Regions from separate parts of the Pelorhabdus sp. sgz311002 genome, predicted to be linked through region 1. Evidence: riboswitches for the same ligand, from Rfam matches in the RefSeq annotation. Region 1 holds a riboswitch; the other holds the start of a gene.

Region 1 (8,112 bases):
CTTTCGGCTTTGATTTTCTGGCGGACAGCATCTGATAAGGCTGTGCCCGCAAAGATGTCTTCATAAGTAAGGAGCGGCGCATAGTTTGACTCGACAAAGCTGACAAATTCTTCGGCAATAAGGCGGCCCACATTGCCGCGGATTACATTGAGAAAGACGGAGCGGGAAATCGCATCGGCTTTTTCTTGATAAATTTTGTAGATATGCGAAATTCGTTCATAACTGCGCGGCGTAGCCTGTAGGTCGGCTTCGTTATTTTTATGGAGATACTCCGGAAAGGTCGCAATAAATTCGATGACTTTTGCTTCCAGACCAGCTTCTGTCGCCCAAGCGAGCCACTGGTGGTAATCTGGTTCCATGTAGAGCCAGACGAAGCGGTTTTCCTGGGCGGCATCCATATCGACGACCTGGTAGTCATAATCGGAGCCGTATTTCCCCGAGGGATTCATAGCTGCCAGGATCTTTACGGTTGGCGGCAAAGTGAAGCCGTTAATTTCCCGGTTTAAGATCAAATTCATCAGTTCCTGCTGCACCGCATGTTCACAGCGATTCATTTCATCAATAAATAACAGGACAATTTTACCCTGTGCAGCAGCTTCTTCTAATTCTTTAAGCTTATGATGAACGGCATAGACCGTTGTATTGTCTTTTACGGTCGGCAAGCCGCCAATTTCGCCTTCTTTCAAGAGATTGGCGTCAATGGTGATAAGGCTCCAATTTTTCTGGCGGGCTAGTTCTTTCGCTAAATCGGTTTTGCCAATGCCGCTTTCGCCGACAATGAGCGGGACGGCTTCGGTGGCGAGTACTAAATCAGCGCTTGTTAAGGTGTCAATAAAATTCACGGGGGTTCCTCCTAAAGTAACTTGAGCTGTTCATCGACAGCAATTCGTTTCGCTGTGCAACTGCCGTACTGATCAATCAGTAGGAGTCGGTCAATAGCCATAATGGGACTTAGTTTATCTATGGTAGTGTAAGTTAAAAAATCACGTACATATTTTTCGGCAATATCTGGTTTGGCAAGCTGTGTTTGTAGGACTTGCCGTAATTCTTCTGCGGAGATTTCCTTCATAACATATTTAATGACGAGAAAATTAATCGCGAGAAATTCTAGAATTTTGGGCTTCGTTAGATCATTAATTAATTGAATGGCTCGTTCATTCTGACTCACTGCCAGGCGCTCGGCCTGTGGTGTAGGAGTTTTGATATAGCGTAGCGCTTCGTAGCTATGCGTTATTGCTGCCAGTTGGACTTGTTCAGTCGGTTCTTTCAGAAATTTGATCGCATCGTAATTTTTGTTTACTGCCAATAGCTGCAATGCTTCACTGGGGTTTTTGATATATTTAATGGCCCAGCCGGATTGATTGAGGGCTTGTTCGATGATCGTTGCCGGGGGATTGTTCAGATACTCCAAGTTGGTCCAACTGGCCGTAATGGCTTTTTGCATCATGGCTTCAGTGGGACTTTCAATGAATTCGATAGCGCGGCTGTTATTTTCCAGCGCGGTTTGTTCCATTTCGCTAGTAGGGTTTTTAATATGTTTTAGCATGAGGCCGTTTCTTTTGACAGCAAGCAGCTTCATTTCATCAGTGGGATTCTTGATCGAGGTGAGTGTATAGGGATTTTGCCGGATTAATTCCAGAAAGGTTGTATTTTCCATAGACCGATTTTCCTTTAGTCCGTATTTTTGTTATTATAATTATTACTTACGATTTTCTATCAGAGCTAAATCAGATTTATTATATCACTCGCGACTAGCAGGGTCTATTATATAATAAAAAGACGATTTCGCAGCGAGGCTAGTATCAGCCGCTGCACTGGGCGATGAGAAAGGGTTTTTACATGATGGTAACAGAACAAAGATTTTGGGAAGAACTGGAGAAACGTGGTGTAGTACTTAACCAAGTACAACGTGACGCAGTGTTGCATAATCAAGGCGCGTTGCTGCTGCTCGCATCGCCAGGCTCGGGAAAAACAACAACGCTCATTGCGAAAATCGGCTATCTGATTGCGGTACAAGGTGCTGCTTCGCGGCGGATTAAGGCGGTCACCTTTAGTCGGGCGGCGGCGGCAGAAATGGACGGGCGGTTTCAAGCTTTATTTCCGCAATTGGAGTCTGTTGAATTTTCGACGATTCACAGTCTGGCCTTTCGAATTGTGCGGGATTATTTTCGTCAGCGCCAGGTGGCGTATCAACTGATTGAAGGACAAGCGGAGCTGAATAAGGGGCAGATTTTACGGGATATTTTTAAAATCCTTACAAAGGAAACGATGACGGAAGATCAGATGGATGAGCTGACCACCTATATTAGTTTTATCAAGAACAAGCTTATTCCCCGGGAAAAGTGGTCGGAAGTGGATTGCAGTGTAAAAGGGGCGGCAAAAATTTTAGAAGCCTATGAGGCCTTTAAGACAGCGGGCGAGACACTGTTACTTGATTATGATGATATGCTGCTCTATGCCTATAAGACTCTGGACTCAGAAGTGGACTTGCTGAAAAGATACCAACAGTGTTATGACTATATTTTAACAGACGAAAGCCAAGATACGTCGCTGGTACAGCATTTTATCTTGGAAAAGCTCGTCAAAGCTCATGGCAATCTTTGCGTAGTGGCTGACGATGATCAATCAATTTATAGTTGGCGCGGCGCCGAACCTGATTATTTGCTGCACTTCCGCGAGGTTTATCCAGCGGCGCGGCTGTTATATATGGAACAGAATTATCGTTCTTCCCGCAATATTGTGATTGCCGCCAATCGGTTTATTCAGCGCAATGCCCAGCGGTATCCGAAGCAGATGTTTACGGAAAATCCTTATGGGGCGCCCATTGATATTCGCTGTCTCAGTGATTATAAACAGCAGGCTAAGTATTTGATTGAGACGATTCGACAGGCGGTTGCGAAAGACAGTATTGCCATTTTGTACCGCAATAGTTCATCAGCGATTATCCTGGTGAATGAATTGGAGCGAGCCGGTCTTTCCTTTGCCATGCAAGATGAGGACAAGCGATTTTTTTCGCACTGGGTTGTAGCTGATATTTTAAACTTTATGCGACTTAGTTACTCTGATAAACGCATTGATATTTTTGAAAAGGTTTTTGCGAAGATGAACGGCTATATTACGAAACAGCAGCTAGAAGCCGTAAAAGAGTTAGGAAATCATGAGTCGGTATTTCAGAATTTACTCCGCCATGTACCGCTGCAGGACTATCAGTGGCCGCTCATTGAAACTTGTCGGGACGTAATTATTTCTTTAAAAGAAAAAAAGCCTCTGGCAGCCATTGCGGCAATTCGCCATCAGCTTGGTTACGACAAGGCCTTAGATCGAATGTGTGACCGACTGGGGTTTCGCAAGGAATATCTCTTGGGCATTTTAAACACACTCGAGGAGATTGCATCAGGACTTGATAGTGTCGAAGCCTTTGCCAACCGGCTAAAGCATTTAGAAACTGTGACTAAGCAGGCGAGACAGAAAAAAGATCATCAAGTGACTCTGTCGACCTTTCATAGCGCGAAAGGAATGGAGTTTGACAAGGTCTATATGATTGATTTGATTGAAGGGATTATTCCTGCGGCCAGCGATGTAACAGAGAAACAGCAGGGAAAACCAGCGGCGATGGCCGAGGCGGTTCGTCTCTTTTATGTGGCGATGACGCGAGCTAGACATCACCTTGAATTGATAACTTATGAGAAGCGCGATCAGGAAAAAGTCAGTGAGTCGCAGTTTGTTATGGCCATACGCCATATGGTAACGCCGCCCAAGGCGCCGTCGCCGCAAGCTTGGCAATCCAAGTGTCAGCCACTGTCCGTGAAAAGTCCCTTTGCAAGCACGCGGCTAGTGCCAACTCAGCCAGCAAAAGTTTTATCGCCTACCGCCATTCGTAAGCGCGAGGGGCTGAAGGTAGGCGCTCATGTTAGACATGCTCGGTTCGGTGAGGGCCAGATTACGGCGCTCAATGCGGTGAGTCTCGATATTCAGTTTGCCGACAAGGTGAAAACTTTAGCAGTTGCCGTGTGTTTAAAGGAAGGCTTTCTGGAGCCTGTCCGCTAAAGTAGCGATAAAAGATATTGGCTAGGAAAGTAAGCTATTAACTAATGATCGGGATTTATTGTAGCTCATATACGCACAGAAAAGAAAAGTGTTTGTTTAAGGTTGACAATTTCTGTGAAGAGTGCTAAAGTATGTAACTGTACTATCAAAGTGAATACCGAACTTCGTATGAAGGTAACGGGAGAGAGATTAGCAATAATCCGCCGAAGATGTTATGCTTTCAGGCAAAAGAACCGTTACTGGACGAACCTCTGGAGAGCCTCAATTGAGCACCGAAGGAGCAAGCTGATACTAAATCAGTGAATCTCTCAGGTAAAAGGACAGAGCAGACAAAGCTATTTTCTTGCTGTTTTATTTTGAGGCCAAATTTTTAAATTTGGCCTCTTTCTGTTTTTCTCGAGGCTGGTATTTGGCACGTAGTAACAGAACGGAAGGCGGGATACATATGTCAGAAGAACAAACTTTATCACGGGGGCTGAAAAATCGTCATGTTCAGCTGCTGGCCATTGGCGGGGCGATTGGAACAGGCCTGTTTCTCGGTTCAGGTCGTTCGATTCACTTAGCGGGGCCATCGATTTTATTTGCCTATATGATTACAGGCACGATTTGTTTTTTTGTAATGCGGGCGCTAGGCGAATTGCTACTCTCTAACAGCAAATATCATTCTTTTGTGGATTTTGTCCGCGACTATATGGGTAACGGCGCTGCCTTTATTACGGGTTGGACATACTGGTTTTGTTGGATTTCCTTGGCAATGGCCGATGTGACGGCTGCGGGGCTGTATATTCAGTATTGGTTTCCCCATATCGCGCAATGGGTTCCCAGTCTCATGATTTTAGTTGTGCTGCTGATTATGAATTTGACGGCGGTAAAGCATTTTGGTGAAATGGAATTTTGGTTTGCTTTGATTAAAGTTGTGGCGATTCTCGCACTTATAGTAATTGGTTCGTTTATGGTTATCAAAGGGTTTGCGACTGACGCTGGCCCGTCAAGCTTTGCCAATCTCTGGAGTTACGGCGGTTGGGTTCCTAACGGAATCAGCGGGTTCATTCTTTCTTTCCAAATGGTTGTATTTGCTTTCACGGGGATTGAATTAGTCGGCTTGACTGCGGGGGAAACGGAAAACCCCGAAAAGGTTATTCCCAAGGCCATTAATCATATTCCACTTCGAATTATTGTGTTTTACTTTGGCGCTCTCTTTGTCATTATGAGTATTTATCCCTGGACGGCGCTCAGTCCGGCAAAAAGCCCTTTCGTGCAGGTTTTCTCGGCAATCGGGATTACTGCAGCGGCCACGATTGTCAATTTTGTTGTCTTAACTTCGGCGGCATCGGCTTGCAACAGCGGTATTTTTAGTACGAGCCGCATGGTTTATGCTTTAGCGAAAGAAAGCAACGCACCAGAATCAATGAAAAAATTAACTTCCAATCAAGTACCGGCGAATGCTACGCTCTTTTCGGCTTTTGTTGTACTATTAGCCGTGATTCTACAATATATTATGCCAGAAAGCGTCTTTGTTTTGATTACCAGTATTTCGACGTTCTGCTTCATTTTTATCTGGGCGATGATCACAATTTGTCACTTGAAATATCGTAAGACGAGACCAGACCTTGCGGCGAAAAATAAATTTAAAATGCCTCTATATCCGGTGATTAATTATATTATTTTAGCTTTCTTTGCCTTTGTATTAGTCACCTTGGCTTTAAATGAAGAAACACGCGTTGCTCTGTTTGTGACGCCAGTATGGTTTATTATGCTTGGCGTGATTTATAAAGCCGCGAAGAGCAGAACGAAAGAAGCCGAGGACGGCGAAAGCAGTTTAGCTTAATAAAGTGAAAATTTTGTCAATTTAATAGAGGAATTCTAAAATTTTGCTAGAAATAAACATGTAAGCTATGTAAGCAAAGAAATAGCTTATGAGAAGGCCTATGCTTCGGCGGGGGCCTTCTTTTTTTATCAACAAGGAAAGGGAGGCTAACGATTACTTTTTACTTATTTACATTACAGTAGCGAAAGGATTGAGGCATATGAATTTTAATCACCTAAAAATCGGGAAAAAACTCTACTTAGGATTTGGAATTGTTATGGTGCTCATGCTTTTCGTAGTAGGTTATTCCTATCTTCAATTTACTGCTGAATCAGATGCTATTGCAATGAATGTTCATACCTATGAAGTGATGGGTGAGGCCGATGCAATGTTAACGAGTTTGGTGAATATGGAAACAGGCGAGCGTGGTTTTGCTTTGACGGGGAAGGAAGATTTTTTGGAACCTTATAAGCAAGGTACAAGCAGTTTTCAAGAACACTTTAATAAGATAAAAGACCTTACTTCAGATAATCCGAAACAGCAAGAACGATTGACAAGTTTACTGCAGTACGAAAGATCCTGGTTGGCGGCAGAAGGCGAAACATTAATTAATCTTCGACGGCAAGCTGTAATGGGCCAGGGGAAGATAGAGGATGTAATTGCCTTTGTACAGTCAGGCAAAGGGAAAGCAAATATGGATAGCATGCGGCAACTTCTTGCTGATATAAAAGGAGAAGAACAGGGGCTTTTAGCAAAACGGTCGGCCGAACTTAAAAGTGGTGAAGTTCGAACGAAAATAGCTATGTTTGGCGGTAGTGTGATAGGGGTTTTGCTATCGGTCATACTAGCTGTTTTGATTACAAGAGGAATCACGAAGCCGATCAATCTTTTGTATCGGGAACTGACGAAGCTTGTTGAAAATGGCGGCGATCTGCGGCAAAGTATCCAAGTAGAGGCAAAAGATGAAATTGGTGATTTGGCAAACGCGGCGAATCAGTTTCTTGCGGATCTCCGGCAAATTATGGCCCAGATATTGAAAAATGCACAGCGAGTTGGTTCTTCCACGGCAGATTTAACGGAAAATGCGGAACAATCCGCTCAGGCGACGAATCAAGTGGCTGGGGCTATATCGGAAGTGGCTCAGGGGGCTGCTAAGCAAGTACAGGCAGTTACGGATGCTTCCGCGGTAATTGAGAAAATGTCTGCCGGAATTGATCAGGTAGCAGCGAACGCAAGCGTTGTATCAGGCGTAGCGGAAAAGACCGCAAAAGCGGCTGCCGAAGGGGATAAAGCTGTGAATGCTGCCATCGGGCAAATGGATATTATTGATCAGTCTGTATCCAGTTCGGCTAGGTTTGTTACAGTTCTTGGCGAACGTTCAAAAGAGATCGGACAAATCGTCGATGCTATTTCTGGCATTGCGGGCCAAACGAATTTACTGGCTTTGAATGCAGCGATTGAAGCTGCTCGCGCCGGGGAACAGGGAAAAGGCTTTGCTGTTGTAGCGGAAGAAGTACGCAAGCTGGCGGAACAGTCACAGGAAGCGGCGAAGCAAATCGCTGGCTTAATTAGTGAGATCCAAACTGATACGAATAGTGCGGTTACAGCGATGAATGAAGGAACACGGGAAGTTAAGGTGGGGGCTGACGTAGTAAAGACAGCTGGAAAAGCTTTTCAGGATATTGTATCACTCATTGGCGAAGTTTCGTCTCAAGTCAAAGATATTTCTGCTGCTATTCAGCAAATGGCGGCAGGCAGCCGACAAGTTGTAGTGACAGTCCGGCAGATTGATACAATTAGTAAGGAGGCGGCAGAGCAAACGCATACGGTTTCAGCGGCGACAGAGGAGCAGTCAGCTTCTATGGAAGAGATTGCTGCTTCCAGTCAGGCTTTAGCCAAAATGGCAGATGAGCTGCAACAGGCTGTAAGTAAATTTAAAGTATAAGGCTTGTTAAAACGAGATTTGCCTATTGTGTAAATTTGTTTCGTGTGATATGGTAGATAAATATTTTATTTTTCGATAAGGCAGGCATTTAAGAATGAAACAGTCTTCTACGTATCAAACGAAACAATTGGTTATGGCAGCTTTAGGCATCGCACTCGTGTTTATTTGCACTTCTTTTGTTAATATTCGTTTGCCCATTGCGGCAAACGGCGGACTCATTCACTTAGGCAATGTACCTCTCTTTATTATGGCGATTCTTTACGGTCGCTGGTTTGGCGCTTTTGCTGGTGGTATTGGCATGGCTTTATTTGAT
Region 2 (8,112 bases), on a different contig from region 1:
TTTATCTTTTAAAAATGATGATTTATAACGATTTTTAAAGATAAATAAAGCATTATAAATATTTTTGAATATTTGATTTTTAGTGCTTTTATTATTTTTTTGTCAAAAAAAGGCCAGGAAGATGTTCTTCCTGGCGAACTTTACAGCTTAGCTCTTATAATCGTAGAAGCCTTTGCCTGTCTTTCTCCCTAAATACCCAGCCTGGACCATCTTCTTGAGCAGCGGACAAGGCCGATATTTAGGATCACCATAACCTTCATAGAGAACTTCCATTATCGCTAGTACCGTGTCATTGCCAATCAAGTCTGATAAAGCTAGCGGTCCCATGGGGTGATTAAAACCTAACTTCGCTACAGCATCAATATCTTCTACGGAAGCAACGCCCTCGGCATACGTAAAAATAGCTTCATTAATCATGGGAATCATAATACGATTGCCAGCAAAACCAGGCGCATCATGAATTGTCACCGGTGATTTGCCGGTCTGAACCGCCAAATTATAGACAGCTTGATACGTTTCTTCACTAGTGGCCAAACCACGAATGACTTCCACAAGCTTCATAACTGGCGCTGGATTAAAGAAATGCATCCCAATAAAGCGATCTGGTCGTTTCGTCTTAGCTGCTACAGCGGTAATCGGCAACGATGAAGTATTCGTGGCGAAAATGGTATGATCAGGACATAAAGCGTCGAGCTGACCAAAAATGTCCGCTTTAATGGCCATATTTTCAATAGCAGCTTCAATCACAAGATCCACTTTGCAGGCAGCTGCATCCATTTCGGTAACTGGACAAATCCGTTCTAAAATGGCCGCCGCTTCGGCTTCCGTTATTTTGCCTTTCTCAGCTTGCTTCGCCAGATTCTTTTGAATTCCCTGAAACCCTTTTTGAACAAATTCTTCTTTGATATCACGCAAAACTACGGCTAAACCGCTTTGCGCCATAACTTGAGCAATGCCGCTACCCATTTGTCCGGCGCCAATTACTAGCACTTTTTCTATAGCCATATTATCTCCTCCTTATATTCTTTCCACAATTGTCGCGATTCCTTGGCCGCCGCCAATGCAAAGCGTAGCTAGGCCGATCTTTTGATCGCGCTGTTTTAAGGCATGAAGCAATGTAACAAGAATCCGCGCCCCGCTGGCCCCAATCGGATGACCAATTGCAATCGCACCGCCATTGACATTCACTTTTTCTTGATCAAAGCCTAATTCTTTACCAACAGCCAAGAATTGCGCCGCAAAGGCTTCATTTGCTTCAATTAAATCAAGATCCGCTACAGAAAGACCAGCTTTCTGCAAAGCTTTCCGTGTAGCAGGAATCGGACCAATCCCCATAATGGACGGATCCACGCCAGCTGCACCATAGGAACGAATCTTCGCTAACGGCGTAAGCTTTAATTCGGCGCATTTTTCAGCGCTCATAATGACAAGCGCCGCAGCACCGTCATTAATTCCCGACGCATTAGCAGCTGTCACTGAACCATCTTTACGAAAAGCCGCCTTGAGTTTACCTACTGTTTCTTTAGTCGTACCCGCTTTCGGATATTCATCCACAGCAAAAACAGCCTCGCCCCGACGAGTTTTCAAGGTAACTGGTACAATTTCTTCTTTAAAAGCCCCCGCTTCAATGGCAGCAATCGCTCGTTGCTGTGATAATGCTGCGAGCTCATCTTGCATTTCGCGGGTAATACCAAACTTCTCTGCCACATTTTCGGCGGTAATACCCATATGATAATCTTCAAACGCGCACCATAAACCATCATGGATCATACTGTCAATTACTTTACTATGGCCCATACGATAGCCCCACCGCGCCTGATTGCCTAACAGATAGGGTGCATTCGACATGCTTTCCATGCCGCCTGCTACAATAATATCAGCATCGCCCGCAATAATAGCCTGTGCCGCTAGATTCACCGTCTTCAAACCACTGCCGCAAACTTTATTTACAGTAAATGCCGGAACTTCTTTCGGAATCCCCGCCTTAACAGCAGCCTGCCTTGCCGGATTCTGGCCAAGACCAGCCTGCAATACATTGCCCATAATCACTTCATCAACAAGCTCTGGATTCACTTTTGCTCGGCACAAGGCTTCACGAATTACGATTTCCCCTAATTCTACCGCCGACAGTGACGCCAATGAACCATTAAAACTGCCAACAGCCGTACGTACAGCACTCACAATAACTGCTTCTTTCATTAAAATACCCCCTCACAGTTTTCTCTCTTATTCTGGCAAGAGTCCCTTTGGCTCTCACGGTCTTTATATTGCAAGATCCATACCAGCTTTTCCGACAAAAATTAGACTTGGCTTTATTTGCAGAAAAGCCGTTCAAAATATACGTTTTCTTTAAAATAATCTGAAAATTAAAATGATAACTTTGTCTAACATGTCTATTATTTTGTTCGTATCATGTCTTGTTTTTCATCATTTGTGTCTATATACTGCAATTCCCGATAATTCTCCAAAAAGTTCACCGTCTTATTAAGTATATTTTTTCACAAAATATGTAAGAGCAGCAGGAATTCTAAATCATTCCTGCTGCTCCTATTTTTACAAAATTTCTTGTATTATATTCTCTTCCATCGCTAATCAGGGATTGACTGTAGCTTTAAAGACTTGTTTGCCATCTTTCATTTCGATGATTACCGCATTTTTTACGGCATCATGCGTCGCATTCAATGTAATATTTCCCGTAATTGCAGCAAAATCTTTTGTTGCCGCCAAAGCCTCACGGATCTTCGCCGGCTCTAAGCTATTAGCCTGCTGAATGGCGTGAATCAAAACATTGGCTGCATCATAGCCAAGTACCGCCATCGCATCAGGCGATTGGCCATATTCTTGTTTATAGGCAGCCACAAAAGCCTGCGATGTGGGATTTGTGTTATCAACCGCATAATGGTTCGTGAAATAAGTATTGTTAAGCGCTTCTGGCGTAGCAATCTCTACGAGTTTAGGCGAATCCCAACCATCGCCGCCAAGCATGGGCGATGTGATTCCAAGTTCTCTAGCTTGTTTTACAATCTTGCCTACTTCTTCATAATAACCAGGCACATAAATAATATCAGCATGTAACCCTTTGACTTTCGTCAAAATCGTTTTGAAATCCTGATCTTTCTGCAAATACGCTTCTTCAGCAAGCACGGCGCCGCCACCCTTAGTAAAGGCATTCTTGAAGAAAGCGGCCAACCCTTTACTATAGTCACTGCTGTTATCGACAAGAATAACAGCGCTCTTCAGTTTCAAATTATTTAAAACAAAGTTGGCGCCAACGGTCCCCTGGAAAGGATCAATAAAGCAAACTCGAAAAGTATAATCCTTTACCTTACCAGTGCCTTCGTCGACTGTTACTTTGGGATTTGTCGCCCCCACTGCCAACAGCGGTACTTTTACCGACTCAGCTACGCTCGAAGCGGCAATGGCATTAGAACTAGAAAAGATACCGGTAACAGCTGCTACACGATCTTGTGTCGCTAGTTTCGTCATGGCATTAGCCGATTCAGACGGCTCGCTTTTATTATCAGCCACTACGGCTTTAATTTGTTTTCCCAAGACGCCACCTTTCGCGTTCGCTTCTTTAATCGCTAGCTTCGCTCCATTCGTAGTAGAATTTCCCATGGTAGCGTTGCCGCCTGTTAATTCATTCAGTAGACCAATTTGCACTTCATTGGAAGAACTAGCGCCACAGCCCCCTAAAAAGCTGGCTGCCATCAGTACCAAAAGCGCCGCTGTCATACTCCGAAACCATTTTTTCCCCATCTCAAAATCTCTCCTTTTACAGCTATCGCTGCTTTCTTTACTGATCTGCGATGTACCTTACATGCAACGATGCCAAAAAGCTCCCCCAAAAACAAACAGAGTCAAATCAGCTATGATTTGACTCTGGAATCACAAAGAAAATACGAATAAAACAAACTAAATACATTCGCACTTTTTGTCTCTGTCCTTTTGCCTGAGAGCTTTGCCAGCAATTCTGCTGTATTTCACCTTCGGCGTCCGATGCGCTCGGATCTCTCCAGAGTCCCGTCCCTTTACGATATCACCCAATTTTATGAGTACCTGAGAGTTTTACTCCTTCGGCGGGCTGATTCAGCCTCTCTCTCGCAAACCTCATCCGGAAATATGTAGTTTTAGTGTGTACATCGAAAACGTTTATAATTATAAAACAAGATAGCTTAATATGCAAGTGTAATTAAATATAAAATTACACAGAAAATTTTTCTACGGCTGTCTTTAGATCTACAGCAAGATCAGCTAACCGTTTACTTGCCGATGCAATTTCCGCCATAGATGCAGCTTGTTCCTCTGTAGCGGCAGAAACAGTTTCAGCTTCCGCGGCTGTCTTACGACTCACTGTATCGACACCGTGAATTTCCTTAGCTACTGATTTGCTATGATCCGCCATTGTTTGGATCGAATCAGAAATCCCCTTCATCTGCTCTGATAAAGCTACAATGGCTATCATAATATTTTCTAGGGTTTTCCCAGCAGAATTCACGACTTCCCGACCAACGCGCACCCCTTCTGTACCAAGCTGTACCGCAGCAATCGCCTGATCCATATTCGTTTGATTTTCCTGAATCAGTAAAGTAACTTTCTGGGCAGCCTGATTGGATTGCTCAGCTAATTTCCTTACTTCTTCCGCTACGACGGCAAACCCACGGCCTTGCTCGCCGGCACGAGCCGCCTCAATTGCGGCATTCAAGGCCAATAAATTCGTTTGGCCAGCAATTTCCGAAATCATTGCCACGATCGGACGAATTGCATCTGATCCTTTTGCTAATTGTTCAATCGCGGCGGCTACTGCTTGTGACCCCGAATTAATCTGTTCCATTTGCCCTACTGCCTGTCCAACCGCTTTCTGGCCAATTTCAGCCTCTTTCGCCGTATTTTGAGCAATTCCCGCAGCAGCTTGAGCCGTCTCAGCTATTTGAGCTGTGCGATTCGACATGTTATCAATAATTTCAGCGATATGAGTCGCCGAAGCAGCCGTTGCCGCCATACCGCCAGCAATTTCCGTAATAGAATGCGCCACTAAATTCGAAGCCTGCGCCGATTGATCAGCGCTTTCCCTAAGCTGACTGCCTGAACTATTCACTGCCTCCGCTTGCTGTTTCACCCGCTGCACAAGCTGACACAGCGTAAGACGCATATCCGCAAAACTTTGCGCCAGTTGTCCCAGTTCATCGTCTGACTGCACTTTCGACGCAACAGGGCACAGATCCCCTCGGGCCAAAAGCTGGCATTCATCGCGAATCCATTGAATCGGTTTAGCAAAGTGATTACTAATCCAAATGATAAAAAACACGGCAGCTAATAAAGCGGCTATCGAGACAAAGAGCAGTGTTTTGGCCAATCGGTTCGTCGCTGCAAAAACTTCCGCCTCAGGCGCTGATACAATCGTAACCCACTGCTTCCCTCCTGGTAAGGAAATCGGCGCAAAGCCAGCCACATGACTAACCCCATCGAGATTTTTATATTGACCAATGACCGTCTTGCCACCAGCAACCGACGTAAAGTGAGCCGTAAACCGACTATCCACTTCTGGCAGCGTCGTTTTGACAGCATCACTAACTTTGCGATCCATAAAATTCACGTTGCCAACAAGTTCAGGTTGGCGCGAATGACCGATGAGCATGCCGTTATTGTCGGCAATCGCTACAAAACCAGTTTCCTTGAAACGACTGTCTTTAATTAAATCAGTAACCTTATCAAGCGATACATTGCCAGTAATAATCCCGGTCAAGTTTCCTTGCTCCAAAACAGGAACGGCAATGATAACCCCCATGCGCCCTGTCCCTCTTGTCAATATGGGGTCAGAAATATAAATCTTTTTCGTACTAACAACCGCTTTTACGTAGTCACGATCTGCTACATTTGTAGTTGTTCCATTATAACGAACCCCTTCACCCGACGGTAAAAGGTAGTTAATATTATCAAAATTACCGATACGGTCATGAGTTTCTTGTAGCAACTTGACAATCAGCCCCATATCATTATGATTTTTCACAGTCCAGTTACTAGCCAAATTTTCAAGATCAATAACCCGTTCGTTAATAGCATCCCGCACTTGATGTGAGTAATCAGAACTCATGGCCAGTGCTGTTTCTCTGGCGCTCTGCTCTAAGGCTTGATTGGAAAAATAATAGCCGATGCCTGATAAAATACTAAAGGCAAATAATAAAAATGGTAATAATAACAACATGAGTTTCGTACGAACTGTTGTGATTTTCATCGCCATTCTCCTTTCAATTTGTCAAATCATTTCTCCACAAAGCTGATCCGTTTCTCTCCTATCTTCATTGAATGCTCCTAGCATCATTATCGAATAAAACTAAATCCAAGTAAAGCAATTTTTGTCGATTCGTGGATTATTTTCATTGAATAAGACGATCACAATTCACTGATAAGCCTGACTTGTATTCACCGACGCCTAGACTTATAATAAAGACACCTTATTTTAAAAATTACGCCTCTGATCATCTGAGCAGAGGCTTCTTTTATCGCGCATTTTATTACTTTTTCCCAGGAGGCCTTATGATTGAAAACCATCCTGATTTTCCCATTGAGGAGAATCATTTAGCCGCTACAATCCAAGAAATGAAGCAAGTCATGACTGACCTCGCTTCTGATATTGACAACCGATTTACGAGCATGCAGCAGTCGCTGTTGATCAAAGATGAGGTCAGCGCCTATGTTCACGCTATGTTACGCGGCGATCACGCCAGTAAAATTCAAGATATTGAAAACGCCCTGCCATCTCCTTACTTTGGCCGTGTTGACTTTCGCGAAGATGGTACCGAAGCGTTTCAAAGCTACTATATTGGTCGTTGTAAAGTGACGCGTCTGCAAATTAACGGGCCCGAAGATTTTCTGATTTTTGACTGGCGCGACCCCATAGCTACCGTATTTTACGAATGCTACGGCGGCCGGGCTTCCTATGAAGTCTTAAATAAATACCACTATGAGGGCGACGTTCGCCTAAAACGGCAATATAAAATTGAAGCAGGTCAGCTCAAAAATATGGTAGACAATTTCATTTTAGATCAGATTCTTTCGAACCAACAAGAAGCGCTGCTAGCCGACCCTTTATTGGTAGACCGTCTGAAAGAAGGCGCAGCGGAAAAACTAAAAGACATTGTCACATCGATTCAGGCTGAGCAAAACAAAATCATTCGCGAGCCTTTAAATCAAGTCACAGTCATTCAGGGCGTAGCTGGTTCTGGCAAAAGTACGATTGGTCTACATCGACTCTCCTATCTTCTGTACCGCGAAAAACTCAATCCCAAAAAGCTCATTGTCATTGCACCCAACCGAATTTTTCTCGATTATATTTCGGAGCTGCTGCCGGAAATCGATGCTGCCGATGTAACTCAGCTCGTCTGGGAAGATCTTGTTACCGCTATTACGGGCATTAAACGTCCCTTAAGTCAAGCAGATCGTCTTGATACACTGTTAGCGGCCCAAGACAAAAGCCGCATTCAAAATATTGAAGCCAGGGCTCGTCTCAAAGGCTCGCTCGATTTTCAACGAATTTTAGAAAATTACTTAGCACAAAAGATTCAAAAATACTGTCTAAAATTCGAAGACATCAGCCTATTTGAAGGAAAGTTGACGATACCAGCAAAAGACCAGTTGGAGCGCTTTTTGAGCGATGCGGCCGTTCCCTGCAATGAACGACTGCGTTCCTTAGTCAATCTTGTCACTTTTAGAGTGACAAATTATCTAGATGTTCTCGCCGCAACTCACAAGAAAAAAGGCCATGATGACAAAGAAATGACGCAGCTACGGAACAAAGCAGATGCTTTTCTGCAAAAATTCGGCAAACGTTGGCATTCTCTTGATCTATTAGAAACCTACCAGGAAATTTTCACAGTCAAAAGCGCCTTTAAGCTTGTAAAAGAAAAAAATTATGATCTCGAAGATATTCGGCAGCACACGCTGACTACTTTAGGGGCAGGCGAGCTTGATCGGGAAGATCTGGCGCCACTAGCCTATCTCGCTCTATTGCTAGACGGCTGGCGTCAAGTCGACAAATATGATCATATTGTAATCGACGAAGCTCAGGATTTAAACGCCTTTGAATTTGTCGTCTTAAAACAGTTGTCAACA

What was found. Region 1 has a riboswitch for glycine ahead of AC0NJP_RS11590 (amino acid permease). Riboswitches for the same ligand answer to the same signal wherever they lie in the genome.
Region 2: another riboswitch for glycine. It lies ahead of AC0NJP_RS08780 (ABC transporter substrate-binding protein); the one in region 1 lies ahead of AC0NJP_RS11590 (amino acid permease).

The regions. Positions count from the first base shown of each region.
Region 1 covers NZ_JBWBCL010000007.1:35,457-43,568, forward strand. Annotated here, with positions in the region: gene AC0NJP_RS11575 (AAA family ATPase) at 1-842, opposite strand, end outside; gene AC0NJP_RS11580 (hypothetical protein) at 854-1,657, opposite strand; gene AC0NJP_RS11585 (ATP-dependent helicase) at 1,840-4,047, shown strand; glycine riboswitch at 4,216-4,293, shown strand; glycine riboswitch at 4,297-4,373, shown strand; gene AC0NJP_RS11590 (amino acid permease) at 4,493-5,875, shown strand; gene AC0NJP_RS11595 (methyl-accepting chemotaxis protein) at 6,075-7,799, shown strand; gene AC0NJP_RS11600 (ECF transporter S component) at 7,894-8,112, shown strand, end outside.
Region 2 covers NZ_JBWBCL010000004.1:230,493-238,604, reverse strand. Annotated here, with positions in the region: gene AC0NJP_RS08790 (3-hydroxybutyryl-CoA dehydrogenase) at 148-1,005, opposite strand; gene AC0NJP_RS08785 (acetyl-CoA C-acetyltransferase) at 1,018-2,199, opposite strand; gene AC0NJP_RS08780 (ABC transporter substrate-binding protein) at 2,593-3,759, opposite strand; glycine riboswitch at 3,931-4,029, opposite strand; glycine riboswitch at 4,042-4,114, opposite strand; gene AC0NJP_RS08775 (methyl-accepting chemotaxis protein) at 4,205-6,235, opposite strand; gene AC0NJP_RS08770 (HelD family protein) at 6,538-8,112, shown strand, end outside.